Regions from separate parts of the Acetivibrio cellulolyticus CD2 genome, predicted to be linked through region 1. Evidence: riboswitches for the same ligand, from Rfam matches in the RefSeq annotation. Region 1 holds a riboswitch; each other region holds the start of a gene.
The links. A riboswitch is a leader RNA that binds a small molecule or an ion and turns the genes downstream of it on or off. The one in region 1 is predicted to bind cobalamin.
Positions count from the first base shown of each region.

Region 2: it holds a riboswitch for cobalamin, as region 1 does, so the genes downstream of both, ACECE_RS0225890 (ribonucleoside triphosphate reductase) here and cbiQ (cobalt ECF transporter T component CbiQ) in region 1, are expected to answer to the same signal.
Region 3: it holds a riboswitch for cobalamin, as region 1 does, so the genes downstream of both, ACECE_RS0211045 (ABC transporter substrate-binding protein) here and cbiQ (cobalt ECF transporter T component CbiQ) in region 1, are expected to answer to the same signal.

Region 1 covers NZ_JH556658.1:370,854-381,212, reverse strand. The annotation lists gene ACECE_RS0217490 (energy-coupling factor ABC transporter ATP-binding protein) at 1-762, opposite strand, end outside; gene cbiQ (cobalt ECF transporter T component CbiQ) at 776-1,678, opposite strand; cobalamin riboswitch at 1,792-2,012, opposite strand; cobalamin riboswitch at 2,182-2,363, opposite strand; gene folE (GTP cyclohydrolase I FolE) at 2,457-3,020, opposite strand; gene ACECE_RS0217475 (DUF512 domain-containing protein) at 3,160-4,464, opposite strand; gene ACECE_RS0217470 (methylenetetrahydrofolate reductase) at 4,835-5,806, opposite strand; gene metE (5-methyltetrahydropteroyltriglutamate--homocysteine S-methyltransferase) at 5,807-8,092, opposite strand; gene ACECE_RS0217460 (LysR family transcriptional regulator) at 8,201-9,109, opposite strand; gene nrdG (anaerobic ribonucleoside-triphosphate reductase activating protein) at 9,168-9,722, opposite strand; gene ACECE_RS0217450 (anaerobic ribonucleoside triphosphate reductase) at 9,848-10,359, opposite strand, start outside.
Region 2 covers NZ_JH556659.1:1,325,910-1,336,268, reverse strand. The annotation lists gene ACECE_RS0225890 (ribonucleoside triphosphate reductase) at 1-1,738, opposite strand, end outside; cobalamin riboswitch at 1,942-2,130, opposite strand; gene ACECE_RS0225885 (homocysteine S-methyltransferase family protein) at 2,403-4,820, opposite strand; gene ACECE_RS0225880 (vitamin B12 dependent-methionine synthase activation domain-containing protein) at 4,813-5,457, opposite strand; gene ACECE_RS0225875 (hypothetical protein) at 5,704-5,889, shown strand; gene ACECE_RS0225870 (spore coat protein) at 5,903-6,154, shown strand; gene ACECE_RS0225865 (hypothetical protein) at 6,223-6,426, opposite strand; gene ACECE_RS0225860 (TraR/DksA C4-type zinc finger protein) at 6,435-7,076, opposite strand; gene ACECE_RS0225855 (S-methyl-5'-thioadenosine phosphorylase) at 7,322-8,104, shown strand; gene mtnA (S-methyl-5-thioribose-1-phosphate isomerase) at 8,123-9,154, shown strand; gene aroB (3-dehydroquinate synthase) at 9,434-10,359, opposite strand, start outside.
Region 3 covers NZ_JH556653.1:2,049,328-2,059,686, reverse strand. The annotation lists partial or broken gene ACECE_RS27280 (transposase) at 1-375, opposite strand, end outside; gene ACECE_RS0211055 (polysaccharide deacetylase family protein) at 536-2,404, shown strand; cobalamin riboswitch at 2,527-2,706, shown strand; gene ACECE_RS0211045 (ABC transporter substrate-binding protein) at 2,820-3,779, shown strand; gene ACECE_RS0211040 (FecCD family ABC transporter permease) at 3,784-4,800, shown strand; gene ACECE_RS0211035 (ABC transporter ATP-binding protein) at 4,804-5,568, shown strand; gene ACECE_RS0211030 (Dph6-related ATP pyrophosphatase) at 5,565-6,224, shown strand; tRNA gene ACECE_RS0211025 (tRNA-Val) at 6,399-6,474, shown strand; tRNA gene ACECE_RS0211020 (tRNA-Thr) at 6,688-6,763, shown strand; gene ACECE_RS32595 (CPBP family intramembrane glutamic endopeptidase) at 6,784-7,212, opposite strand; gene ACECE_RS32590 (hypothetical protein) at 7,262-7,582, shown strand; gene ACECE_RS0211010 (hypothetical protein) at 7,903-8,562, shown strand; gene rho (transcription termination factor Rho) at 8,933-10,359, shown strand, end outside.

The sequences.
Region 1 (10,359 bases):
CTTTTTTCTCACAAGCATATCATAGACATCCAGCATGACTGGCTTTTTCAAATTTGCCTGTTTTAAAATCTCCGAATTACAAAATATCTCAAGCGGCGTTCCGTCGGCAATGATTTTCCCGCTACAGAAAACAAGAACGCGTTCAGCCCACCTATAAGTGAAATCCACATCATGGGTGGAAATCATTACGGTCTTATCCTCACCCCCCAACTTTTGCAAAACTTCCTCCAGCATCATGGCGTTCATGGGGTCCAGTGATGATGTCGGTTCGTCAAAAATCATCACCTCTGGTTCCATCGCCACAATATCGGCAATACTTACACGTTTCTTTTCCCCTCCGCTCAAATAGTGCGGCGGTCGATCCTCGAACCCCGAGAGGTTCATATAGGCCAGTGCTTTGTTTACCTGATTTATCACTACCTCCTTCGGAAGCTTTAAATTCATCGGACCGAAGCTCACTTCCGCCCGGACCGTTGAAGCAATAATCTGGTTGTCCGCATCTTGAAAGACTATTCCGACGTTTTTACGCAGCTCGTTCAAATTCTTTTTGCTGACGGGAATCCCCCTAAAAATGATGTTTCCGTGCGTTGGGGCATAGACACCGTTAATATTCAGGAAAAATGTAGATTTTCCTGAACCATTAGCCCCGATGACGGCAATTTTCTCACCTTCGTATATTTCAACGCTGACACCTTCCAGTGCGGCCTTTCCATTCCCATATACATAGTGGAGATTCTCCACTTTTAAAACTGTATTCTTCATAAAAGTCCTCCGTTTATCTTGTCAGGTACCACAGCAGAAGCAAATACATTATATATACCGTCGCCAAAATAATCAGCTTGATTTCCGCTTTTTTATCTTCCTCAAGGAACCTCAACTCTCCATCATAGCATCTGGCCTCCATCGCGTCATAATAAGCATCTGCCTTTTTCAACGATAAGACGAGCATATTGCTCGCGCCGTTGCCAAACGTATAACAAGAGGTTCTAAAATCACGATATCCCAAACGGGATTCTGCTGCGTTTTTCATCCTGGCGAATACATCCAGCAAAATAAAAATATACCGGTATATCATATTCATCAGATCAATAAAATCATTTGGCAAACGTGTTTTCCTCATTACAGAAATAATTTCAGAGGATGGGGTTGTCAAAATCATCAACTGCAGAGCACTAATTGCCGCAATGATCTTAAGCATCAGAAAAACACCGCCCTTAAGCATTGCCTTCGTGGTATATAGATAACCCAATCCGAAATACAAGCGGTATTCACCCACAGGCTGACCAGAAAAATCAACAACAATGGCCAGAATGCTGAGCAGAATAAATGCCAGTGGTACAGTCAGTATTGACAAATAATCATGGAACCCAAGTCCACCAACCTTAATGACCAGATAGGCCATTGAAAAAATCACAACAATTGAAACATAAACATTGTTCAGTAGTATGCACAAAATAATTGTCAATATTGATAGAATGACCTTTAATGTGGCATTCCATTGTCTGATTTTAGAGGAATAAGCGAAATAATCAATGGAAATCAACGCTCCGTGTTTATGTCTGATACCGTGCCGGTGTTCATGTGCACTGCCGACATGCCTGTGCCTGTCCCGATGCTTCACCTCATATATAATTACGGGCAGAAGTATCATAGTACATAAGACAATCCATTTTTCCACCTCTCGAATTCCCCCCTTCCTCAAGTCATTTGGATAAAATATAAAAACGGCCATAACAATTATATATTGTTACAGCCGTATTTCTGTAAAAATTCAGTCCCTCCACCGATCAGTGGGTAAGTCAAATTCAAGCAGGTCTTCTGACTTACACTTATAGGAATATTTCTCCTGCAGCATATGCTCTGCCTTCCCAGTTTCCCAGTGACCGACTTTCATCGACGAGCATACGCTTAAGTGCTTACAGCGGCGGTTCCGTTCGGGATTTGCACCCGATTCCCCTATCCTTTCTCCAAGGCCATACGCCTAGGAGAACACTTAAAATAGTATTTGATTTTTAGCAATATTCATGTTAACATTTTTACTCTTCATTCTGATTAATTCTTAACAAATAATTATGTTCTTATACAAATTAAAAAACCTCTCAACTTAAATAGTCAAGAGGTCATGTATATACAAATAATTCAGTGTAAGCATACACAGCACCCCCTATCGCTCGTAGAGTAATTGGTGTAACAAAACAGGCAGGTCTTCTGGCTCAAGCATCATCATTCTCCAAACCTTCCCAGTTTCCCAGTGGCATAAATGGAGAACTCCACTTTTACAGCGGCGTGACCGCGCGGGCTTTACCCGACTTTCCTTTTCACCTATTTAGAACTGTATAGGCACCTGTTTTATATATTTAGTTTTCAACCAACTTATATAATATACTAGAGGCTCAGTTTTATCAATATATTTTTAAGCTTTATCTTACATTAGAGAACTTTGATTCACAAAGATATTACTTTCCATTTATAAGTGCCATTAACTCTGATCTGGTTCTTGCATCAGTTTTTATATTTCCTCTTAGAGCTGATGTAATAGTTTTAGATCCTGGCTTCTTTATCCCCCTCATTGTCATACATAGATGTTCTGCTTCAACTACAACAGCAACTCCCAGTGGAGTAAGCGTATCCATAAGAATATCAGCAACTTCTCTTGTAATCCTTTCCTGAAGTTGCGGTTTTTTTGCAACAATATCTACAATTCTTGCAAGCTTGCTAATTCCTATGACCTTACCATTCCTAGGTATATAAGCCACATGGGCAACCCCTACAAAAGGTAAAAGATGATGTTCACAAACAGAATATAATGGTATATCTCTTATCATTACCATTTCTTCATGGTTATCCTCATGAAATATTTTTACCAGTTGTTTAGGGTCATTATAAAGCCCTGCAAAAATTTCTGTATACATATTTGCAACACGTTCCGGTGTTTCTACAAGTCCTTCTCTGTCCGGGTTTTCTCCAATAGCAATAAGAATTTCTGTAATAGCTTTTTTCACACGTTCTTTATCTATCATAATTTTTCACTCCATTTTTAGCAAATAAATATCGGTTTTAGATTTCAATGCAACTCCATCACCGACACCTTTATAATTTAATTTAATTTATTTTATTATTAAACGCATAGTATATTAGGAGTAATTCCCTGTCTCCTGATTAAATATGATCATTAATAAGCTCTATTAAATCTTCACCTGTACAATCACATATTAATATCTTTTTCCCAAAATGCTTTTCGAGGTCATCGGTAGTAACGTCATCCAGCATTATATTTTCTCCGGCTTTAAACATATTCCTTGGCATTATTATATAATCTAAAACACTATCAACTTGAATTTGTTTCATAATATCCTGTCCAGTCAGCAAACCAGCTACAGTAATTGTTTCACCAAAAAAATAATTTATAATTTTATGAACCCTGATCTTAACCTTGTCATTTCTTTCTTCAATGGCTTTTGCAGCCCACAGTATTTCATTATATGCTGAAACACCTGTAATCAAAGTAAACGAACCTTTACCTTCCAGTTTAAGAGATTTTAGACTTTTACTGATACTGTCTCTAAAAAATCTGATCATACCTATCCCGTCTTCTATCTGTTCAAATTCTCCATAGAATTGAGTATCCGGAATTTCAGTTCCTGACATCACATAAAATTCATCAGCCAGCCTAATGAATGGAGTTCCAATCTCCTTTATAGCTTTTTGCTGAAATTCGCTAACGTTATCAATTTCATCTTTAGCACTTTTAGCATTATATAAGGTTATTTCATTTAAATTTTTTCTATGTCTGGTAACCCCGACCGGCACTGCTGCGACATTTTCAACAGAAGGATACAGCTTATATAAGTCATTGACTGTTTTAATCAATTCTTCTCCATTATTGTAGCCGGGGCACAATACAATTTGACAGTTCATCATAATGCCTGCAGCCGCCAATTTTTGAAGTCTTGTATATACATCTCCCGCAAATCTGTTTTTTAGCATCTTTATTCTAAGGTCAGGATTGGTTGTATGCACTGAAATATTTATAGGACAGATTCTATACCTGATAATCCTGTCAATATCCTCGTCAGTCATATTCGTTAAGGTCACAAAATTCCCTTGAAGAAAAGATAATCTTGAATCATCATCCTTAAAATACAGGCTTTTACGCATTCCCTTCGGAAGCTGGTCAATAAAACAGAAAAGGCAATTATTACGACAACTCCGAGCCTCGTCCATAATCTCTTTTTCAAATTCTATTCCCAGATCCTCTTCATATTCTTTTTCAACTTCAAGAGTCCAAAGCTCACCATTTTTCTTTTCTATCTCAACTTCCAGATAGTCATCTGCCAAAAGAAACTTATAATCTATTATATCTCTGATTTCCGTACCGTTTATGCTAACTAATATATCTCCGGTTTCTATCTCCAATTCTTCGGCAATACTTCCACTTATAATCCTTGCTATTTTGTTACTCATTTTTTCATTCCTTCTACAACATATAATTATTCTATATTTTACTTTACCTAATAAGTATTGACAACAGTTTGGAGTACACATTATGCAGGAACCAAAATAGCCCAAATCCTCGTATCCAGACTCGCTATTTAAAAATAAAAGCCATAAATATAGCCGCTCCTTACGGCACCATTTCATGGCTTGTTCTTACAAATTAATCAAGGTTTGAAGCCTACTTAAGTTGTCTTTCCGTTGTTTAGGACTGCTGAAAACATGACTTCACCTATAATTTCACTTAAAGCCTTATTTGACCCAAACAGGCCTAGGTTGCATAGGCGAGCAGTCAAGCGTTAGCGAAACGAACAACCATGTGGAAAAATCCGAAGTAATTTCAGCCCTTCCTTAATAATGTGCCGATAATTTTTGTTACAATATCAATTCTTTTAAACGGAGTCATAATATAATAACCATCCACAAAAGGTTCAATCTCTTTTGCAAATTGAACAGATATCCTGACAGCAAGCTCACTGGCCTCTTCTTTGGAAATATCCCTGTAGCTTTCAATAATTTCCTCAGATATGCTTATTCCAGATATTTCATTATTCATAAAGCACGCATTCTTGTAACTTACAATAGGAATAATTCCTCCTAAAATTCTGCACTTTAATTCTTTTCTAGCCAAAATAAGATTATCAACAGCCTGTTTGGTCAAAACAGGCTGTGTCAAAAACATTGAAACTCCGCTTTCAATTTTCTTTTTTGCATAATCCAGTTGATGCTTAAAATTTCTTGCATTTACATTTAAAGCTGCACATATATTAAAGGGAGTAGAGAAGGTTGTTTCATTCAAATTAGTTATGTAGTTTGCTAACACTGCTGAATTGAAGCTGAACATTGCCTTTACTTCATCACGTTGTGCAGTCGGAATAGGATCGCCCGTTACCACTAGCACATTGTTCACTCCTTCAATATTTAATCCTAAAAGCAGTGCTTTTGTAGCGTTTATATTCCTATCACGGCAGGTCATATGAGGTATAACCGTAATATCAAACTCCCTTTTCAGCTTACAGGCAAGCAAGCTACTGTCAACTCTAGCACTTGCAACAGGGCAGTCTGCTATAGTTATCGTATCCACTCCGTGTTCTTTCAGCTTTATGGCACTTTTCACAAAAAAGTCAATATCCGTATCCATCGGCGGGTCTAATTCCACTGCAATTATTTTTTTACCCATGCTGATCTTTTTTAATAGCGGATTTTCAGCAACAGATTCTTTTATTTGAGCTTCAACAGTCTTCTCATGATAAACAATATCCTCATGCGGCAAATCTTCTTGAATCTTTCCTTTCGTTATATCTATGTACACTTACTTATTCCCCAATTTTTCTCTTACGGCTTTTGCAGCAGACACAAGATTTTTCAGGCTTGCTATAGTTTCATCAACACCCCTAGTTTTCAAACCACAATCAGGATTTACCCATAGTTTATCAGACTTTAATTTTTCAAGCATGGCATTTATGGCACTAATTATTTCTTCAACCTCCGGAACTCTTGGAGAGTGTATATCATAAACACCAGGTCCCACTGCTGTAATAAAATTATTCTTATTTAACGCATCAATAATTGTAAGGTTCGAGCGGGACGCCTCAAAAGAAATAACATCAGCATCCATGGCATCAATGTCTTTAACAATTTCTACAAATTCACTATAGCACATATGTGTATGGATTTGTGTGGTTGCTTTAACACCACTATGGACAAGACGGAATGCCGGAATTGCCCAGTCTAAATACTCACTGTGCCAGTCTGCTCTCCTTATCGGAAGCTTCTCCTTCAGTGCAGCCTCATCAATTTGAATTATGTTAATGCCATTTGACTCAAGGTCAGAAACCTCTTCTTTTATTGCCAGTGCAATTTGAAAGGCCATTTCTTTTAACGAAATATCCTCACGCGGGAAGGACCAGTTCAGAATGGTTACAGGACCTGTGAGCATCCCCTTGACAGGCTTTTTTGTCAAGCTTTGTGCAAACTTTAAGTATTCAACTGTTATCGGCTCACTCCTTGAAACATCTCCCCAAATTATCGGAGGCTTTACACATCGAGTGCCATATGACTGAACCCAGGCATTACGGGTAAATAAATAGCCATTTAAATGCTCTCCAAAATATTCTACCATGTCATTGCGTTCAAATTCGCCATGTACCAAAACATCAATACCGATTTCCTCTTGAAGGGCTATGCATTCTTCTATTTTTCTCTTTACATTCTCTTCATACTGAGCTTGTGTAATCTCACCTTTTTTTAGCTTTGCTCTATTGGCTTTTACCTCTGCGGTCTGAGGAAATGAGCCTATTGTAGTAGTTGGCAGCAATGGCAGTTTAAAGAAGTCCTTGTGAAGCTTTGCTCTTTCATTGAAAACAGGCTGCCTTGTGAAATCCTTTTCGGTCAAGGCGGTCATTTTTCCCTTGACTTCTTCATTCGTGCTGTTTGCTTTACTTGTAAATAGGGCAAGATTATTGCAGTAATTTTCATTTGAAAGATAGTTTTCGTCTCCGAACAATGCTTTTAATTCTGTGAGTTCTGTCAGCTTTTCCTCTGCAAATGCAAAACGTGCCTTATAGCTTTCCGATAATTCCTTTTCGTTTTTTAATGTATATGGTACATGCAATAAAGAGCAGGAAGTATTAATCACTATATTTTTCTTTTCTACATATTGTGAAAGGTCATTTAACGTCTTCAGGGATTTTAAGTAGCTATTTTTCCATATGTTTTTGCCATTTACAATACCTGCAAATAAAACTGTATCCTTTGAAAATCCATTATCCCTGACCAAATCGAGAGAATTGCTGCCTTCTACAAAATCCAGTCCGATACCATCAAATGGCAAAGAGATGATTTCACGGTAACAATCCCTGACATCCCCGAAGTATGTTTGAATTAACACCTTAAGGTCATGCTTATGCTTTAATAATTCAGTATAGATAGCTGTAAATGTCTCTACATCTGCTACATTTAAATCAGTGACTAAAATTGGCTCATCGATTTGAATCCATTCTGCACCTAATTCATTCAGCCTTGTGATAATTTCACAGTAAGCCGTAACTGTATCTGCTACAAAATCCTTAAGCTTTTTCTTTCCTTTGTAATCTGCCAATTTAAGAAAGGTAAAGGGCCCAATAATTACAGGCTTTGTTTTAATACCAGCATCAAGGGCCTCACTGTAATATGCAAAAATGTCCTCCCCATTGAGCTTGATTTGAGTATCATCATCAATTGCAGGAACAATATAGTGATAATTTGTGTTAAACCACTTTTTCATTGGAAGTGCCTTTACGTCGCCCTTTTCTCCTTGATACCCTCTGGCCATTGCAAAATATGTATTCAGGCTGTCAAGCTCCAGTGCTTTGTAGCTTTCTGGAATTGCATTTAATGAAGCCGCCATATCCAGCATTCCATCATAAAAAGAAAAGTCATTGGAGGGGATAAAATCAAGTCCACTGTCAGCTAATGCAGCCCATTGCTCACGCCTTATTTTCCAAGCATCTTCCTTAAGCTTTTCTAAGAACACAGCTCCTTTAAAATAACCCTCTATACTAAATTTCAGCTCACGCTGTTTGCCTATTCGCGGATAACCAATAATTGAACTTCTCATTTCATCATATCCTTTCATAATTATTAAAAACAATTATATCAAAGGATATATCCTATAGAGTAACTCCAAAATACTATAGCCCATTATAGGAAAAATCTATAGCAAACGTCAGTAAATACCTTGAATCGCTTTGTAAAGTGCCTCAATGTATTTTGTGGCAAGCTGGCTTAATGCCACGTTACTGTGTGAAATCCAGCCTATTGTAATACGATCGTCAATATCTAAAGGTACAGCAATGATATCCGTTCCGTTCAAGTCTGAGCTTATAACTCCAGTTGAAATAGTATAGCCGTTTAATCCGATCAGCAAGTTGAAAAGTGTCGCCCTATCACTCACCCTTATGCTTTTCTTATGGGAAAGTGTGCTTAAAATCTCTTCTGAGAAATAGAAGGAATTATATTCACCTTGTTCAAAGGACAAATACGGGTATTCTTCCAAATCCCCAAGTGTAACTTTTTTGCGGCTAGAAAGCGGATTACTTGTGCTTATAAAAACATGTGGTTTTGCAATAAACAGCTCTGTAAATTTTAGTTTGTTTTCTTTAAACAGTTTATTTAAAACCTTTGAATTGAAATCATTGATGTATAAAATCCCTATTTCACTTCGGAGGTTTTTAACATCCTCAATAATTTCATATGTTTTTGTCTCCCTTAGATTGAATTCATACTCATCAATACTGTATTCTTTAATCAAGTCTACAAACGCATTTACCGCAAAGGCATAATGTTGAGTCGATACAGAAAAGTGCTGAGGTGATGGCTTTGCGTTAAAGTATCTCTTTTCTAGCAATTCTGTCTGTTCAATAACCTGTCTTGCATAGCCTAAGAACTCAACTCCATCAGCAGTAACACTTATCCCTCTGTTGGTACGTTCAAAAACAACAATGTTCAGTTCCTCTTCAAGCTCTCTGATTGCATTGGAGAGACTGGGCTGAGTAATAAATAGTTTTTTTGCGGCAATGTTTATCGAACCCCATTTAGCAATTTCTATTGCATATTTCAACTGCTGTAACGTCATTTATGTACACCTCATTTGTACAATTTAGGCTTTACTCTAATAATAAACACCTATTTTTTTAATACTCCGGCTGCAATTGCACAATAGGTGCTGCTTCACAAACATTTCCAGAGTAGTACATTGCATCAGTCAAATCAATTGATTGCTTAACATCAATTATCCTTTGATTGTATGATCCTCTATGTTTTAACTCCAGACTCTTTTTGTCTATATCAAATCTGCCATCCACAAGAATATCTGTATTAGTAAGGAGTTTCCTCCAGCCCTCTACTGACTCCATATTTTTCAGTATATACTCAAATGTATATCCTGTATAAGTCATAACACTATACCCTTGCTCTTTAGCCCTTATTGCCAGCTCTCCGAAACCTTCTGCCTGTTCGAACGGATCACCTCCACTTAGGGTGATACCATCAATAAGAGGATTTTGCTTCATTTGCTGTATCAAATCTTCAATTTCTACAAGAATGCCCCCATTAAAAGAATGAGTTTCGGGATTATGACAACCAGGGCAGTTGTGTTTACAACCTTGTGCAAACACAACATACCTTATTCCTGGTCCATCAACAATGGATTCCTTTACTATTCCGGCAATTCTGATTTTTCCAACCATATTTTCTCCTCGCTTACTAAGGAATAACGAAAAACATTTTATATTGATATCACCAGAATATCAAATTTTTTCGTTATTCAGAGTAGTAACTTATTTCTTAGCTATTGTTATGATAATTCATTTTGTCAAGAATGCTTTACACGGTCCCTTACCTCGGCTTTTTTCGCATCATTAAAGCGTTCTAAGGTTCCTACAAGGTAACCGGTAATCCTTCTTATCCTCTCAAATTTTTCGTCGCCTTCTACCCTTCCACATGATGGGCATTCATCACCGATAATTCCTGTGTATCCGCAAAGTGGGTCACGGTCTACAGGGTGATTGATTGCACCAAAACCAATACCTGACTCTTTCATACAACGAACCACCTTCTCAAACGCCTCTAAGTTTTGTAACGGATCTCCATCCATCTCAACGTATGTAATGTGACCTGCATTTGTAAGCTCATGGTACGGTGCTTCAAGACGTATTTTATCAAACATACCAATTTCATAATACACAGGTATGTGAAAACTGTTTGTATAATACTCCTTGTCAGTAATACCTTCAATTTCTCCGAAAATTTCCTTGTCCATTTTAATAAAACGACCTGAAAGGCCTTCTGCCGGAGTTGCAAGAAGCGTAAAATTCATCATATATT
Region 2 (10,359 bases), on a different contig from region 1:
TGTCATCAGTATATTCAACCGGAAGCTGCGTCGAATTTGTATAGTATGGCGTATCTTTTCCGGCTGTGATAATGTTTGGATACTTCTTTTTGTCAAGTTGAGCAAGTCTGTAAGAAGTACCTTCTGCCGGAGTAGCTTCGAGATTGTAAAAATGCCCGGTCTCATTTTGGAAATCTACAAGTACTTCTCTAAGGTAATTCATTATTTCAATTGAAAACGCCTGACCTTCTTTTGTAGTTATATCCTTATTCATAAAATTCAACAGTGCTTCATTCATCCCAATAATACCGATTGTATTGAAATGGTTGTACCAAAATTCATCTGTTCTTTGCTTAACATGTCTTAAATAATGCGTGGAATAAGGGTACAAGCCTTTTTCCGATTGCTGTTCTATAATTTTTCTTTTAATCTCCAAAGATGTCTTTCCTATATTTGCAATCTTCCATAGCCTTGCTTTAAACTCACTTTCTGACTTTGAAAGGTATCCGATTCTAGCAAGGTTTATTGTAAAGACTCCTACCGAACCTGTAAGCGGATTACTTCCAAACAAACCTCCGCCCCTTTTCCTCAGTTCAGTCGTATCAAGTCTCAGACGGCAGCACATTGAAACAGCATCTTCCGGAGAAAGATCCGAATTTACATAATTTGCAAAGTAAGGAATGCCGTATTTGCAAGTTATTTTCATAAATTCATCAACTACAGGATTGTTCCAGTCAAAACTTTTTGTGATATTAATAGTAGGAATCGGGAAAGTAAATACTCTGCCCTTTGAATCTCCCTCTAACATTACATCACAAAATGCCCTGTTGAAAATGTCCATTTCCTTCTGAAAATCCTTGTAACTTTCATCCATGTAACTTCCTCCAATTATAACCGGTTCATCTTTGAGTGTGGATGGCACAGTTATATCAAAGGTCAAATTGGAAAAAGGACACTGAAACCCTACTCTTGTAGGAACATTTATATTAAATATAAATTCTTGAAGGCACTGTCTTACCTGATCATAGGTCATATTATCATAACGTATAAATGGCGCACAATACGTATCAATGCTGGACCATGCTTGAGCCCCGGCTGTTTCACCCTGTGTAGTGAAAGTCGAGTTTACGATTTGGCCTAAAAACGACCTTAGATGCTTGGCCGGTTTGCTCTCTACTTTTCCTTCAACCCCGCCGAATCCATCAAGTAAAAGCTGTCTTAAGTCCCACCCGGCACAATACGGACCGAAAAAGCCCAGATCATGAATATGGCAGTCACCATTTTCGTGTGCTTCCCGGACTTCAGAAGGGTATATCTCATGCAGCCAGTACTTTTTGGTAAAGGTCTCTCTTACATAGTTATTAAGGCCATTGACACTTTTCTGGGTATTGGCATTCTCTTTTATATTCCAATCCCTGTCTCCAAGATAGTCCGAAAACATATCTATTGTTGCTCCTACAAGAGCATTAAGATCCCTGGCACTTTTTCTCTTTTCCCTGTATAATATAAAAGCCTTCGCTGTTTTAGCATGACCGTTTTCTATTAAAACCTTCTCAACAGTATCCTGTATTTCTTCTACTGTTGGTGTCGTATCTTTATATGTAAGCTCAGCCAAATCCATAACCTGCCTGCAAATGCCTTCCGCTTTAGTAAAATCGTCTCCTCCACATGCTGATGCAGCCTTGAAAATTGCCCATGTAATTTTCTCCGGCTGAAATTTTTCTTCTCTTCCGTTCCTTTTAATAATTGTTTTAATCATTAGAACATCTCCTATTTTTATTTTTCTGGTGTAGCTGGGACAATTTATATTAAACACAATGAAATCAAGTGTACTAAATGATACTGGTTTCACAAAAATACGCTTTTATCCCCAAAATAGATAATAAGATATGAAAACTTGAAAAGCCTTGATTAAGGCCAATTTGAAAATCGAATCCATACACCCCCTATCATCCGTAGAGTTAAAGGCGTGGTACAAAGGCAGGTCTTCTGACTTAGAATCATCGGTGTTTCATCCCTTCCCAGTTAATGTTGCTCAACCAGTGGTATCAATGAAACAACTCCTCATTACAGCGGCGGGACCGCACAGGAATCTCACCTGCTTCCCTTTTCAACCAAATGTTTTTGGTCACCTATGTTTTAACTATATTTTGTTATAGCTAATTTTACCACACACAATATATAGTGTCAACGTTTGAAATTATTTTTTGAAAAATTATATTTTTTATTCAAGGAATTTGCGAAACAAATGTCCTAAAATCGATAGGGGCTAAATGCCCCATAGATTTTTATTCATTGAAGAAAGCAAGAATTATTCCAAAATCAAAAAGCAAGGAGTAAAATATTGAACGCACAATTTCTGATGTAAACTTTTTGTGCGTTCAATATAGAAAAAATATGTCTTTACCAAGAATTCAACAGAATTATTTATTGCATTCCAAAAGTTTATTGGCAAGCTTTACAGCACTATAAGCATCTTCCGAATAGCCGTCCGCCCCTATTTCTTTCGCAAAGCTGTCGGTTACAACAGCTCCACCCACCATAAACTTTGTACTTAAGCCTTCTTTTTTAGCCAGTTCTATTACTGTTTTCATCTCCATCATTGTTGTAGTCATCAGAGCTGATAACCCGATTATACGTACATTTTTCTCTTTTGCAGCACTTATTATGTCTTCAGCTGTAACGTCCTTTCCAAGGTCATAAACTTCAAATCCATAGTTCTTTAACATCAACCCTACAATGTTCTTACCAATGTCGTGTATATCACCCTTAACAGTTGCAATAACAATTCCGGCTTTAGCATTTTCTCCATTGCAGTCTTTCTTAAGCATAGGCTCAATATATCCGAAAGCTTCCTTCATAGTCTCAGCACTTTGAATAAGCTGTGGTAAAAAATATTCCTTTTTGTCATAGAGGTCACCAACATGAGTGATAGCCGGAATCAAGCAACTATCTACCACATATGAAGGTTCTAGTCCTTCTTTTAGTCCTGCTTCTATATAAGCTCTTACATTTTCCCTGTCTCCTCTTACAACAGCCTCGTAAATCTTCTGATTTGAGCTTTGTTCTGCCTTTTTTACAGCTTCAGCAGGTTTGGTTTGAGAACTTTTGCCGAAATACTCAATATATCTTAAGCTGTTTTTGTCTTTTGCCGTAAGAACGTCTCCCGCCATTTTGATACTCATAAGAATATCACTTGAAGGGTTCATTATAGCCATTGTTAGTCCTCTTCCCATCGCCATAGCAAGAAAAGCACTGTTTACCCAGTTCCTTTCCGGTAAGCCAAATGATACATTTGAAAGGCCTAAAATAGTACCGCATCCGAAAGTGTTCGTACACCAATCTATTACCTTTAAAGTCTCAATGGCAGCCTTCTGATCCGAAGAAACCGTCATAACGAGACCATCCACTACTATATCGTTCTTTCCATATCCATACTTCGAAGCTATATCATATACCCTGTTAATAACCTCATATCTTTCCTCGGCAGTTGCAGGTACTCCTTCATCACTTAACGGAAGAAGGATAAACATAGCTCCATACTTTGCAGCTACAGGCAATAGCTTTTCCAATTTTGCTTTTTCAGCAGATATCGAATTGATCAAAGCCCTGCCGGGATATATTCTAAGAGCAGCTTCAAGTACTTCCGGCGAAGATGAATCAAGGCACAGCGGGGCATCAACCATAGGCACAAGAAGCTCGACTATTTTAACCATTGTCTCCCTCTCGTCTATCGCTGGCATCCCAACATTGACATCAAGTACATTTGCACCTTTTTCCAACTGCTCTACTGCAAACCTCCTGACCTCAGAGGTTTTTCCATCCCTTAGCTCTTCCTGAAGCTTCTTCTTGCCGGTAGGATTAATTCTTTCACCTACCACAACAGTTGGCTCACCAAATCCTGTAAAAACTGTTCTTCTTGCAGATGTAACCGCACTTATTTTTTCTGCTATAATTTCAATAGGCTTTGCACCATTTATGTTTTTACGTATCTGCTCAATATACAAAGGCGAAGTGCCACAGCATCCACCAAGAAGGTTAACTCCGCTATTAAGAAACTCTTCTACATATGTCCCGTATTCTTCCGGCCCCATATCAAAAACAGTTTTACCATCAATCAGCTTTGGCAGTCCGGCATTTGGTTTTGCCAACAATGGAACCTTTGCATAGGGCTTCATTGCTTTAATGATCTTAATCATGTCTTTAGGACCGGTTGAGCAATTGCAGCCTACAGCATCAGCGCCAAGACTTTGCAAAGTTATTAATGCAGTTATTGGGTCCGTACCTGTCAGCGTCTGTCCGTTTTCATCAAACGTCATACTTACACATACGGGCAGATCGCAGCTTTCCTTAACTGCCAGAAGCGCAGCTCTCGCCTCCTGTATATCCATCATAGTCTCAATGACAAAGAAATCCACTCCACCTTCTAAAAGGCCTTTAACCTGTTCCTTGTATGCTTCAACACACTCCTCAAAAGGCATATCTCCAAAAGGTCTGACAAAACGTCCTGTTGGAGCAAGGTCTCCTACAACAAAACCGTTATCTCCAACAGCTTCCCTGGCCAGTCTTGCCAGCTTTGTATTTATCTCTACAGTCTGGTCACCCAGCCCGAACTCTGCAAGTTTTATTCTATTGCCCCCAAAAGTGCATGTATATACAGCATTAGATCCTGCTTTTATATAATCCCTTTGCACGTTTACAATAACCTCAGGGTTTTCAATTGCCCATTTTTCAGGACATGTTCCTTTAGGCATTCCCCTCTTTTGAAGTTCAGTTCCCGTAGCTCCATCAAGAACCATTATATTCTCTTTTAAATAATCTAAAAATTGTATCTTATTCATCAGAATCAATCCCTTCTATTCCAGCTATTGCAATTACAGATTTTTCAGGTAGCAGCATATATCTTTCAGTAATATTAAGTCCAAGCTTCTCCAGACCTAAAGTGTCAAAAATCTTTTTTTGATTTATTAACGGAAGATCTCCATATCCCGGGCTGTACCTTGTCCTGGTAAGGCTTTTTCCTTCTCTTCTTATCAATTTATTTATGAAGTCAACCATCCAGTTAAGCGCCGCATCCGCAGTCTGTGATGCTACAGAATCCAGGATAACGCCAAGCGAAGCATCTCCGCTTTCAACTTCAAAATGTATTTTATCTGTGATCTCCTTACCAACAGTAGAGGCCATCAAAACAACCTCAATACTTTTATTTAAAAGTTTTGCCAGACTAGCGCTTTCAAAAACCACGCCATTTTCCAGCTTCACATATTTCTCGCTTTTTTCGATAATCTCATATCTTCCGAAAACACCCTTGGTATTGCAGAGTAAAATACCTGACTTTATAATCTCATTTAGCTTTTCTTTATATTCATCACTAAAAACTGTAGTGGTCTTCTGATAACCAAGCCTTGTAAGAATCATACTCTCATTTGGTTTTGACGGAATATACTCAAAATACTTGATTTTATTGCTTTCATTCATTATTATGTATCTCCCGTATTTTACTATGTAGTAACTATTATATATTAATATGTCAAAAAATCAATCCACTTAAAATATAACTTCTGATTTTTGGAATAGCCTATCTGACGAATTTTGTGAAGCAAATGACGAAAATATTATTTTCTGTTTAAATATTTTCTGTATATTTTTTGTTGATTTAAAGAAAATAACTATGGTGCTTGAGAATTTGAAAAGTACTACGATCTGATAAGGAGGAGATTATCTATGAACCAATTAAACCAACAGGAACTTCAAAATTTGAGACACCTTATAGGGTCTCATGAAACATCAGCTAAAAAACTGGACACTTATGCTCAACAAGCCACAGATCCGCAGATAAAGCAGATGTTTCAAAAATCCGCACAAGATGCAAGAAACACTAAACAACAATTATTGTCATTCTTAAGCTAAGGAGGAATTAAATATGCAAGAAAAAGAAATGGTGAATGACCTATTATCACAGATTAACAGCAGCGTTACAGGGTATGCAAACGTAATTACTCAAACCCAAAATCCACAGCTCCGTCAAGCTATACAGCAGATCAGAAATAACTGCGAAACATTCCAGTATGACTTATTTAAATTGGCGGAACAAAAAGGTTTTTACCAACCTGCACAACCAGCAAATCCAAATGATATAACACAGGTTAAAAACCAATTCAGTGGAACAATGTAGTACTTATTGAAATGGAAAAAGGCTGAAAAGTATTTAATATCACTTTTCAGCCTTTTGCTTTTTACTTCCTACCACATACCTGCTCCCATAAGAAGTTGATCATATAATTCGCGAATTTCTTCATAAACTTCACTGGCTTCGCTTTCATCCGCCTCATATTCTTCCAGAAAATCTGTCAATTCGTCCATGTCATTTATCCTTAAATCCATACCTTGATCCTCTAGAAGTCTATTAATTTCAATGAATATATCCTTTTCACCCAATAAAATCACCTCCTTTTCTAATCGGGAAGTTGTCTTTTATAAGCTTCATTCGATACTCTATCCATATCATCTACAATTCCCTGCCTGTCTATTTCATTGGTATAAAACTCTTCATAATCATGGTAGCCGCCCATATCCTGTGGTGTATCCGAAGACCCATATTTAACAAGATCAAAAAATTGATCAAGGCCTTCAAATTCATCATCTTCTCTTTTATTGAGGTACTTTCTTCCAAGTGGTGCATCCCATATCAATTCCTCTACCGGCCTCTGTCTGTCCAAATTTTCCATGGTTACCGCCTTGCTCGTCTCACACCCTATACATAATCTTGTATAGGGCAGCGCTTCAAGTCTTTCCCTGTCAATTTCCTTTCCGCAAAAAGCACATTTTCCATAAGTTCCATCATATATTCTTCCTAAAGCATCATGTATATCCTTTAATAAATGTTCCTCATGAACTTTAAGCGCGTTGTTTATTTCTGCTTCAAAGAGAGCTGTTCCAAGTTCCGCGGGATGATTATCATAGCTTGACAGTTCGTCAGGTTCATCCCCCTCCTGCTCTCCAATTCCATGTTCTTTCATTGAGTTTATCGTACCTTCAACGTCCTTGCCTTGAGTCATAAGCATTTTTTTAAAAAATTCCATTTGCATGTTATCCATCTCTAGTATCCTCCTTAAGCATAATTATTTATACACAATCAAGTTATAAAATTTCAAAATAATGCTTAAATTAATTGAAACTAAAAATATTTATAATATAATTAAGGAAAGTGAAAAATATTATTTCCACTTTTTCAAAGTGACTATTTGGTATCAAATAATACTAAAGAAAAAACAACAGTGGAAGTTATAATCTTCACATCATTATCTTTATACAAAACATCAATTTTTATAGGAGGTTTATCATGGAATACAATGTCGATATAGGAGTTTTTGGCGGTTCGGGCTTTTATTCTTTTTTGGAAAACGTAGAAGAAGTTGAAATTGATACACCTTATGGAAAACCCAGTGACAAATTTGCAATTGCAACCTTTGAAGGAAAGAAAATAGCATTTTTGCCACGCCACGGCAAAAAACATCATCTTCCACCCCATATGATACCATACAGAGCAAATATTTATGCTATGAAACAACTGGGGGTAAAAAAGATTTTAGCACCTACAGCTTCAGGAAGCCTTCAGGCTGAAATAAAGCCAGGAGACTTTGTTGTGTGCGATCAATTTGTAGACAGAACGTCTGGCCGTAAGGATACATTTTTTGACGGTCCTGAGACAAAGCATCCAAGTCCGGCTCACCCATATTGCCCTGAACTCAGAAAATTGGCCATTCAAGCCGGAAAAGACCTCGGAATAACAATACATGAAAAAGGAACAGTAGTAGTAATACAGGGTCCTAGATTCTCTACAGTAGCCGAAAGCCGTTGGTTTAATAAGATGGGCTGGGAAGTTATAAACATGACACAGTATCCCGAATGTTATTTAGCTAGAGAAATGGGTATCTGTTATGCAAACATATCTTTAATAACTGATTATGATGCGGGTCTGGAAGGTCGTGACGACATTGCTCCGGTTACCGAGGAAGAGGTATTAAAGGTATTTGCAGACAACAATGAAAGAATTAAAAAGCTTCTATTTGAAGTGATTAAGAGAATTGATCCATCCAACATCAACTGCAAATGCTGTAAATAAGGAGTTAGGAGAAAAAGTATGAAAACTTTGGAATTTTGTAACGGAGTGTTAAAGCTTGTCGACCAGACAAAGCTGCCTACAGAACATAAAATAGTTGAGCTTTCAACATATGAAGAGATAGCTGATGCAATTAAAACCATGATAGTAAGGGGTGCTCCAGCTATTGGTGTTACTGCTGCATATGGAATAGTTGTCGCAGCCAATTCAATAAATATCAGCTCAACCGAACAATTTTTTACCGAACTGAAAAAAGCTTGTGATTTAATTAAAAGCACTCGTCCAACAGCAGTAAACCTGTTTTGGGCCGTTGACAGGGTATATAACAAGGCTGTTTTCAATATGGACAAGCCTATTGACCAAATAATAAAAATTATTGAAGCTGAAGCATGCCTTATGGAAAAGGAAGACATCGATTCGAATAGAGCAATAGGCAAATTCGGAAATGAATTGATAAAAGAGAATTTCACCATACTTACACACTGCAATGCGGGAGCATTGGCTACATGCGATCACGGCACTGCACTCGGAGTGATACGTTCTGCTCATGAAGCAGGCAAAAACATAAATGTCTTCGCTGATGAGACAAGACCATATCTCCAGGGCTCAAGGCTGACTGTATGGGAGCTTATGGAGGACAATATACCTGTTACACTCATATGTGACAACATGGCAGGCCATTTCATGAAAGAAGGTTTAATTGACTGCGTAATAGTTGGTGCAGACAGAATAGCGTTAAATGGGGATACGGCAAACAAAATCGGAACATATTCTGTGGCAGTTCTTGCGAAAGAAAATAATATTCCTTTCTATGTCGCGGCTCCAATTTCTACAATTGACTTTTCAATAGAATGCGGAGATGAAATACCAATAGAAGAAAGAAACAGCGATGAAGTAACTCATATAAAAGGCGTCAGAATAGCACCAGAAGGAATCAAAGTCAGAAATCCGGCTTTTGATGTTACACCTAATAAATATATCTCTGCGATAATAACAGATAAAGGTATTATTTATCCTCCATTTAATGAAAACATACCTAAGTATAAGGATTGATTGAAATATTACTTCAACTGTTTTTATTTTTAATTAGAGAATAGCTGAAAAATTATGACCAAAGTTATATTTTGCACACATAACTATTTGGCATAAGTAATATAAAACAATCATAATTTCCATAACATTAAAATAAGCGGCTTTGGAAAATTCATCTTTCCAAAGCCGCTTAATAATTTAAACTTCCAATTTTCAAAAGAATTTTAGTTTTGTTTCAGTACTAAATTAACCAAATTATATACCTTTACATCAAAACAAAAATATGTAACTAAAGTTTATTTATGCCAGATCAGAAATCACCTTTTTTATGAGTTTCTCGTCATCAACAGTACACTGGATTACTTCTCCGATTCTTTTTCTCGGAAGTATAAATGTAAGTTTATTTCCCTTTACCTTCTTGTCGAAGAACATTTGATTATATACCTTATCCGCATCTATATCATCAAGTCTTACAGGAAGACCTATCTTTCTTAACGTATCCTTAACCTTATCCACTAAATCCTCTTCAACGATTTCAAGATATTGCGCCATTTTAAAAGCTCCTACCATACCTAAAGCAACACACTCACCATGAAGCAATTCAAAATTCATAACCGTTTCTATAGCGTGTCCAATCGTATGTCCAAAGTTTAAGTTTGCTCTTATTCCGCTTTCCTTTTCATCCTTTTCAACTACATTTCCTTTTATTGAGCAGTTTATCTTTGCAAGATACTGTAACACACCTTCATCAAAGCTAAATATCTTATTCGTATTATAATCTATATATTCAAAGAAATCCGGATCCTGTATAATTCCATGCTTTACTACCTCTGCAAGTCCCGATTGAAGTTCTCTTTTTGGCAGAGTTTTAAGTGAATTTACATTTATGTATACAAACCTAGGCTGATAAAATGCACCGATAATATTTTTGCTGCCATTAAAATCAACACCAACCTTGCCACCTACACTGCTATCAGATTGAGCCAGAAGTGATGTTGGAATCTGAACAAAATTAACTCCTCTTAGAAATGTAGCGGCAGCAAATCCAGTTATATCGCCCACTACTCCACCTCCAAGTGCAATAAGAGTAGCGTTCCTATCCAGCTTTAAATCTATTAAAAACTTGTAGATTTCACTGATTGTTTCGAGTTTTTTACTCTTTTCACCTGCTGGTATGACAAATTTATGTACTTCGCAGTCATACCCCCTTAAGGCTTCAAGGCATA
Region 3 (10,359 bases), on a different contig from region 1:
GTGGTTAAAGAAGTTTTCCAGGTAAATAACGAAATCTTGTTTGAACCGTGTAAACTGAGAGTTATGAGGGACGTCTGGAAGGCCACAGAATTCACGGGCTTCATGGCATAAATTAAGAAAAATAATGAGTAGCGAAACTGTAGGAATGCCAAGAATTTTCTGCAGAACTAATGCTGAAAGCATTGAAGAGAGTGAATATTTACGGTCTCTCCCTAGAGTTTTGTGGTAAGACCAATAAAAATCCTGTGGTATAAGCGAAGATAAATCAAGATGTTGTGAGAGTAGCTTAAGAAATTTTGGCTTATTATTTTGAAAAACATCTTTACATTCTTCGAATGTGTCAGCAAAAGAAATTTGTTTATAAAGTTTTACCATTTGTTTTCCCCTTCTCTTGTTTAAAATTGGATTAGATACCTATATTTTACTAGAAGCAGAGGGGGAAAACAATAAAAATATCAATTTGAAATGCAGTAAATTCAAGCGTTATAGCATTTCGCAAATAACTATTTGATTTCATGTAATAAGGGGGATTTGAATGAACTCAAAAAAATGGTTTTTGTATTTTTTATTTGGAGCTATAGCAGCATTATTAATTGCTTGTTCGATAAATTTTTTCATAGATCCTTTTGGTGTTTTTGGAGATCCCGTTTTAAAATGGTATGGGTATAATATTACTAATAATCCTAGGACTGGAAAGATTGCATATATTGATGAGCACCATAATGAATATAATTCTTATATAATTGGAAGCTCAAAAACTAGTTCAATATCACCGGAACTGCTAAATAAATACTACAAGGATGCAAAGTTTTATAATATGTTTATGTATGGTGCAGATCTTGCACATGTTGAAAAAACATTAAAATACTTAATAGATCATTATGAGGTAAAAAATATAGTTCTAAATTTAGGAATAAGTGAATTGGAAAAGTACAATAATGAAACTACTGATGAAAAAGAGGAATTGCATGCAGAAGTTTCGGGAAAGCCATTGATGAATTTTTATTTAAAGTACTTAACTCTAAATCCTAGCTATAGTTTTGAAAAAATACAAGCTTATATATCAAGAGATTTAATGGATAAGCCCAATAAATATGATGTTTTTTTGCCTCAGACAGGTGTTTATAACAAGACGAAAAGGGATACTGAAAATATCCCAAATATTAATGACTATATAAGTCAAATTGGAAGCAACTCTTTCAGAAATTATGATAAATTTCAGACCAGTAAGGCAGATAAATGCTTGGAATCAATTCAAAGGATTAGTGACTATTGTAAAGCAAAAGATATTAATTTAAAAGTGATAAGCTCTCCTAACTATGATTCAGAGCTTCATGCATTTAACCTCGAAAAAGTAAAGGATTACTGGATTAGACTGAGTAGAATAACTGATTTTTGGAATTTCTCTGGCTATAATGAAATTAGTAAGGATCCCCGCTATTTCTATGATTCTGTTCACTTCAGAAATCTAGCAGGTCAGATGATGCTGGGTAAAATCTTTAATGATAAAGATATTTATTATCCTGAAAACTTTGGAGTTTATATGACAAAGGACAATGCTAATGAATTGTGCAACAAAATCCTAACACCCAATAATGGCTTTACAAGCTGTTTATTATCTGAAAAAAATACTGAAACGGTTAAGGTTCCTATTCTTATGTATCATCACATTGTAAAGGATAATGAGTCTAAAAACTCAGCAACTGTTTCTATTTCAAAATTTAGAAATGACATGGAGGAAATAAAAAGAGCAGGATATACAGCTATATTTGTCAAAGATTTGATATCATACGTTGATGGAGTTGCAAAATTACCGGAAAAGCCTATTGCAATAACTTTTGATGATGGTTATAAAAGTAACTATGACTATGCTTTTCCTATTCTTAAGGAACTAAATATGAAAGCAACAATAAGCATTATTGGTTGGTCAGTTGGGAGAGACAAGAGAATAAATTCCAATGAACCTATTTTACCACATTTTAATTACCAGGAAGCCCTTGAAATGTTACAATCCGGTGTGATAGATATTCAAAGCCACAGCTATAATTTGCATGAGAGTACCGATAAGTATCCTCGAAGAGGTAGTGATATAATATCTAATGAAACTACTAAAGATTACTGCAATGTTCTTGTGAAGGATAATGAAATGGAAGTAAAAAGTATGGAAGAAAATTTAAAAATAAGTCCAACAGTTTTTACTTATCCATATGGCTTGTCCAACATTTTATCAGAGCAGATTTATAAAGATTTAGGCTATAGAGCCACTGTGGTTATTGGCAATAAAGTAAGCAAAATTCAAAAGGGCAATCCTTATACTCTTTATGGTTTAAATCGCATAGATGTCTCTGAAGACATTTCCGGTGAAAAGCTGGTTGAAATGATTGCTAAAGAGAGTGATAAATAATTTTTTTAATAAATTTAGATGATTTACTTTATTTTTGAATATCGGAACTAGCTCTTGCATTTTGAAATAATCTGTATTTTTTGGATTGAATTATTGTTTATAAAATGTTATGCTTATGAAAGTTGAATATGATGATAATTGGTTTCGGTTTGATAGCCGAATTAAAAGGGAAACAGGTGAAAGTCCTGTACGGTCCCGCCGCTGTAAAGGGGAGATGCTGGAAAAGATGCCACTGGGAAACTGGGAAGGCTTCAGTATCGTTGAACCTAAGTCAGAAGACCTGCCTATTTCATTGCACAAATTTCTCTACGAGCGATAGGGGGTGCTGGCGTGTTGCTATTTAAATTAGTATATCCATAACCTCTTGATCTTTGGTCAGGAGGTTTAATTTTTGTGTTGAAAGGAAAAATGAAAAATGAAAAAAATATTATTGTTATTAACAGCTGCTGTTTTGGCATTTAGCTTTATATCATGCAGCAAAAACCCAAATACTCCAGATAGAAATGTAACTGAGCCGGAAAGTAATGTTGCCAACGCTTCCGGTACTTTGCCGACAAAGGATCCGGCAGGAAACGATATAGTAGTTCCGAAGAATGTAAATAGAATTATTTCGATGGCACCGGCCATCACTGAAACAATTGTAGAACTTGGACTAGGTGATAAAATAATCGCTATAGATAAAAATGCAAAAGGTATCAGTGGGTTGAAAGAGGGAATTTCTGAATTTGATATGATGGCACCGGATCTGGAAAAAATGATGAGCTTAAAACCAGATATGGTTTTGACTTCCGGAATGAGTGAGGTTGATAGTACAAAAGAACCGTTCAAGGCATTAAAGGATGCAGGTTTGTGTGTTGTAGTAATTCCTACGAGCAATTCAATTGAGGCAATCAAATCGGATATAAAGTTCATCGCAGATGCGACTGGAACTTCTGCAAAAGGTAAGGAAATAATTGAAAACATGGAAATGGAAATAGCTAACATAGCACAAGTGGGTAAGAGCATTGATAATAAAAAGACTGTTTATTTTGAAATAGCAGCCGATCCAAATATGTACAGCTTTGGTTCGGAAGTTTTCTTAAATGAGATTATAGAACTTGTTGGAGCAAAAAATGTATTTGCAGATCAGAAAAGCTGGATAAGTGTGAGCAACGAAGCTGTTGTTTCTAAAAACCCGGATATTATTCTGACGAATGTAAATTATATGAAGGAACCAGTTAAAGAAATTAAGGCAAGAAAAGGATGGGAAAACATGAAGGCATTGAAGAACGGAGATGTTTATTACATTGACAATTCTGCAAGTTCGCTGCCAAATCAAAATATCGTAAAGGCTATGAAGGAAATTGCAAAGGCAATATATCCCGACAAATATTAAGAATATGAAATTAAAGATAATTTTAGCATTAGTAGTAAGTATTATTATTTGCATATTGGGTGTTGCCATAGGCAGCGCTATGATTCCATTTTATGAAATTCTTGCGGTAATTACAAATAAGGTGTTAGGTGCAAGTGGGGCTGTTAATATCGATAAAATCACAGCATCTATTATTTGGGATATACGTATTCCAAGAGTGCTGATGGCATTTGGGGTAGGTGCAGCTTTGGCGGTCAGTGGTGCTATAATGCAATCAACACTAAAAAATCCACTTGCTTCATCATACACGCTGGGTGTTTCATCAGGTGCTGCCCTTGGTGCAGGTATTGTCATGATAACAGGCATTACGATTCCTATGCTTGGGCTTTTCACTCTTCCGACAGTTGGGCTGATTTGCGGCTTGCTGACCGTTTTAGGTGCTATGGGATTTGCTGCTGGTGTGGATAGAAATATGGAAACGAATACTATTATTCTTACAGGAATGGTGTTTACACTATTTGTAAATGCAATGCTTACAATAATATCTTCGCTGAACAGGGAAGATGCCCAGAGACTTATAATGTGGCAATTTGGCAGTTTCTCACAGAAAGATTGGAGATATGTGATTTTATTTTTGCCGGTTGCCATAGTGCTGATAATTGTGACAATGTTTTTTGTAAGGGAATTGGATATTTTGACTTTCGGTGAAGAGCATGCAAAAGCTGCAGGGGTTGAAACTACTAAAGTGAAATGGATTCTGCTCGTGTTGGTGTCGGCATTGACTGGCTGTGCAGTTTCTTTTACAGGCATAATCGGATTTATAGATCTTGTAGCTCCCCATATTGTCAGGAAATTATTCGGTTCGAGTCATCGGGTTGTTATTCCGCTTTCGGCACTATTTGGAGGTACATTTATGGTATGTGCCGACCTTATAGCGAGAACAATAATTTCTCCATCGGAGCTCCCGGTTGGTGCGGTAACAGCGCTAATTGGTGCACCATTTTTTGCATACATATATTTTTCGGGGAGAAAGAGGAGATAAAATGTGTTAAAGCTTGAAAATGTCAGATGTGGATATGAGGAAACTGAAGTTCTAAAGGGAGTATCTTTCGACGTGAGAGAAGGTGAAAAAATTTGCATAATTGGCCCTAATGGCTGTGGCAAAACTACACTTCTTAAGGCTATTGCAGGTCTCATTAAAAGTGAAGGCAAAATTTTTCTGTCCGGTATTCCTCTAAACAAAATGAAAAGATCACAAATTGCTTCAAAGATAGCTATTTTAAGGCAGAACGAGGCAATATATTTCTCATATACAGTATTTGAGACTGTTATGCTGGGGAGGTATCTCCATATGAAAGGGGGAATATTTGGAGGGCCAACAAAAACTGACAGTGATTTTGTACTTGATTGTCTTGAAAAAGTCGGAGTTATAGACTTAAAAGACAGGCAAATAGATACTCTATCAGGTGGACAACTTCAGAGAGTATTCCTTGCAAAAGCTTTAGCTCAGGAACCTAGCTTGATTTTACTGGACGAACCGACAAATCATCTTGATTTGAAGTTTCAGATTGAGCTTGTAGAATATTTGAAGCAGTGGGCAAAAAAGGACGGTCATTCGGTAATTGGCGTACTTCATGATATAAACCTTGCAATGCATTTTGCAGATAAGATATTGCTGCTCGCTGACGGGAAGGGTGCACTATATGGAGATGCGCATATGTTTACAGATGGGAGATTGTTAGAAGAAATTTATCATATGGATATAAAAAGTTATATGCAAGAATCATTAAAAATGTGGGGGACCAGATGAGCAAAAATACAAGTAAATTTGTTGCGTCATTTAGTGGCGGAAAAGATAGCATGCTTGCTATATGGAGGGCTATAAAACAGGGAATGGTACCCTTAGAGTTAATTACGACTTATAATATAGATGCCAAAGTTTCGTGGTTTCACGGGGTACCAGATGAATTGCTTATGAAAATTCGGGATTCTATTGGGATTCCAATAAATCTTGTTAGGACTTCAGGGGATGAATATGCCGCTAATTTCGAAAATGCGCTAAAAAAAGCAAAAGAATGCGGTGCTGAAGTTTGTGTATTTGGTGATATAGACCTTGAGGTACATCGTACATGGTGCACAGACAGGTGTGATGCTGCTGGGATAGAAGCTTATTTTCCGCTTTGGAATGAGAGCAGGGAAAGTCTTGTATACGAGTTTATTGATAGCGGTTTTAAAGCTATAATAAAAGTAGTTGATAACAAAAAACTATCCCCAGAGTTTATAGGTAGTTTGTTGACAAGGGAGACAGTTAATAAAATAAAAGAATCAGGTGCAGATATGTGTGGTGAAAACGGAGAATACCATACATTTGTATATGATGGCCCTTTGTTCAAAGAGCCTGTAAATTATAAAATAAATGATGCGATGATTTTTGAAAACTATACATTATTAGACATCAATATTTAAATTTCCAGCAGAATTTTTATTTAATTACTTTAAAGCAAAGGGTTCTAAAGTTGAATGGGGCTAAACGCCCCGGGAACTTTAATTTTAATAATTTTGAATTTCCAAAAAAATATAATTGACTTGTTTAAGTAATTAGTGCTATAATAGGACTTGCCTGTTAGGTGATAAATTTATGGGCGCTTAGCTCAGCTGGGGGAGCACCTGCCTTACAAGCAGGGGGTCATAGGTTCGAGCCCTATAGTGCCCACCATAAATTTAAATAAAACAGCTCTTGCGATAAGTAAGAGCTGTTTTATTTTATTCCGGAATATGACTGTATAAGCCATTAATACCTAAGAGAATACCTGGTAAAAAGCTGGGCAAATTTTCTTAACAAAAAGTGTTGACATGAATAAATTCTGCTGTTATACTATCAAAGTGTCAGGGCGAAACAAACAGAACCTGAACGATATATAGTAAAAATGCTGGTGTAGCTCAGCAGGTAGAGCAATTGACTTGTAATCAATAGGTCGGGGGTTCGATTCCGTCCACCAGCTCCAACATAAATGGCATTGAGAGATTACTCAATGCCATTTATGTTTTTTTGTTTCACCCATAGAATATATATTGACGATAAAGAGATCAGAAAGCTAGCGACTAGTATAATCAGGCTGTATTGTTCTAATTGTTGGTTTATAGTTATTTCACTCAATATTACGTTAAGGGTATTAAATGATAAATGTATTATTATTGGAGCAAACAGGGATTTGGTAGCTACGAAAACAATACCCAGAACTACTCCCGTCACAAAGGCATAGGAGCTTTGCACAATATTAAAATGTATTACTCCAAACAAAACTGCCTGCACAATTATTGCTGCTGCAGCAGGCATAATTTTTCTGAGCTCATTCAAAATAAAACCTCTGAATATTATTTCTTCCATAATAGGAGCCAGTATACCAACGGCTAAAAAGGTAACATAGAAGTTTCCGCCCATTATATTTTCCATTAGATTATCATAGCTGCCAGGTATTTTATCTAAAGGATAGATTGAGTCTATGTATGATAGAACTAACATGATAAATACAGCTAAAGACAGCCCTGTAATTAAGCTTAATGCCGAATCAGTGGCACGTATTCTATTAAAACTGCAAATCTTTATAAAACTTTCCTTTGTAATTTTGGAAGCTAAGGTATATAATGGTAGTGAAACGAATATGGAAATTATCACAATTAAAGTTGTATTGCCAAGTACATCTTGCTGTACAGCCATTAAAGCATCATTTGTAATAGACAGATCTGCTGAATGGTTTGCGAAGAATTCAATTGTTTTTATTACTGTAAATATAATAGTTACAAGGATCTGGACTCCAAAATAGATTGATAAGTATAACAAAACCAGAGCAGATGATTTGAGATATTTATGCATGACAAATAACATCCTTTCAACTTTTAGGTAGTTTTTTATTAATTATATAAAATTATATAATTTAGTTCCAGTAAAATATTACATATATGTTTTACCATAATCTAATGTGGCTATACTTAGAATTGTCTTTTGTTTTAAAAAAGCTCGTGTAAGAGAAACTGTAGTAACCCCTTTATTTTAAAATTAGGATTTTTAATTTTACAAAATCAGTGAGGAAAAGGAGGATTTTTTTATTCCCTGCACGAATTATATTATATAGAGGTGGGAATAATGATAATTGATGCCAGTACAACCATTGCTTATAAATGCTCATCCTGTGGTACATTTGAGTTCGTTAATATTACACTTTTTGAATTATCATTTGGAAGAGAAGCAGCTTTTAATTGCCGCTGCAATGGGTCAATGCTGGTTATAAGCAAAGAAAACACCGATAGCTATAAAATTGCTATACCATGTATTGGGTGTGGGACGAGCCATGTTTACATTTTAGAGAGAAAAGACTTCATAAAACCGGACGTAAGTATATTCTATTGCCCAAAGACAGGTATACAGCAGTGCTTTATTGGGAGCGACAAGGATGTTAGAAAAAGAATTGACAATCTGGAAAAAGAATTTGACGAATTAATAAATATGTTGGGATATGACAGCTACTTTACAAATACTCAAGTTATGTTTGATTCGCTCAATTTAATACATGATATTGCGGAAAAAGGTAATTTATTTTGCGAATGTGGTAATGATGATATTGAATTATTATTGCTATCTGATAAAATTTATTTAAGGTGCAAAAAGTGCCCTGCCAGCAAAATATTATATGCCTCTACCAATGAACATTTAAGGGAAAACTTAAAAGTAAAACAGATATTATTATTGGATGAGGGTCTTGGTTTGGGAAATTTGCCTTTTGAGTCTCTTATTAGAAAAAAGTGATATTTTAATAATTCTGTGAAATCTAAATTATAATATATAATAGCTTTAAAATAACGATTTTGGGGAGCCTTAAACAGTTGAAAAGGGTTAATTCTGGAACTCACATCAATAATGAAATATTTATTTTTAAAAACTCCAATATAATCAATACATTGCACATTTTGAAGTTCATAAAAATTACTTAACTGTAAAAATTATGATTGACAAGTATTAGGGGTATTGATATAATAACTATTGTTTATGAGTTAATCTACGAATCTTCTCGAAGTATTAACCTTTCCTGTAATAAAGGTTTTACTGATTGTTATCTAAACGAATGAACTCCCAAATAGTGGAATTATATATAATCTATATTTTAAGGTGGTGCAACATGGAAGGTATTAATCTTATGGATAAAACGCTTGAGGATTTGCGCTATATAGCAAAGATGATGGGACTAAAAAATTTATCCAAATACAAAAAAAATGAACTTATCGAAATAATATATAAATCTGGCAACGGGGAAATAATTGGAGCTATGCCTGTAAGTGATCAGGATTCTGTAAATGCCTCTGAAGCTAATAATGTGGATTTTGCAGGTGAGGACGTTGAAAATTCAAAAGGCATAGAAAAACAAATTGAAGTCAAGCAAGATGAAAATGTTGCAGACACAGATGATTCTCCTGTAGTTCTGAGAAAGTCAAAACGCGGAAGGCCAAAGGCTAACAAATTTTCTGAAGAAAAGATTGAGCCTGAAGTTGAGCTTGATATTAAAGAAGAAAATATAAAGCTAGATACAGAGGCAAAAAAGGATAATGTTATAAAGGAAGAAAAACAAGAAAAACAAGAAAAGCAAGAAAAGCAAGAAAAGCAAGAAAAGCAAGAAAAGCAAGACATCATAATTAAGAAAGATGATGTAATTAAACAAGATAATGTTGTCAAATCAGAAGCACCAAAAAAAGTAGAAACTATTATTAACGATAATGCCAAGAAGGAAGAAAAGGTAGAAGTACCACAGAAAGTTGAGTTTGAGGCAAAACCAGTTAAAGAAATGCCGCAGGAAAATGAAAACGCCAGACCTAAACCACCATTCAAATATCAGGAACAGAGAAAAGAAAATGAAAATGCTCCGCAAGCAAACGGGTTTGAGAAAATTGAAAGCGATGATCCTGTAGAAGGTGTTTTAGAAGTATTACCTGATGGCTATGGTTTCTTAAGAAGCGATAATTATCTTTCAGGTCCTAAAGATGTTTATGTATCACCATCACAAATCAGACGTTTTAATCTCAAAACAGGAGATAAAATAAAGGGAAAAGGGCGTATACCCAAGGAAGGTGAAAAGTTCCAGGCGTTGCTATATGTCCAAACAGTTAATGGAGATCCACCTGAGGTTGCGACAAAGAGAGTTGCGTTTGAGTATTTAACACCTATATACCCTGATCAGAGGATTACCCTTGAAACAGCGCCCAGGGAGTTGTCAACCAGATTAATTGACTTGATAGCACCTATAGGTAAGGGACAACGTGGAATGATTGTTTCACCTCCAAAAGCCGGTAAAACAATTCTCTTAAAGAAAATAGCAAATTCTATAACTGCAAATTACCCTGATATAGAGCTTATAGTTTTGCTTATAGATGAGCGTCCTGAGGAAGTAACAGATATGCAGCGTTCCATAAAAGGTGAGGTAATATACTCCACTTTTGATGAGGTTCCGGAGCATCACATAAAAGTTGCTGAGATGGTACTTGAAAGAGCGCAGAGGCTTGTTGAGCAAAAGAAGGATGTTGTAATACTTCTTGATAGTATAACAAGACTTGC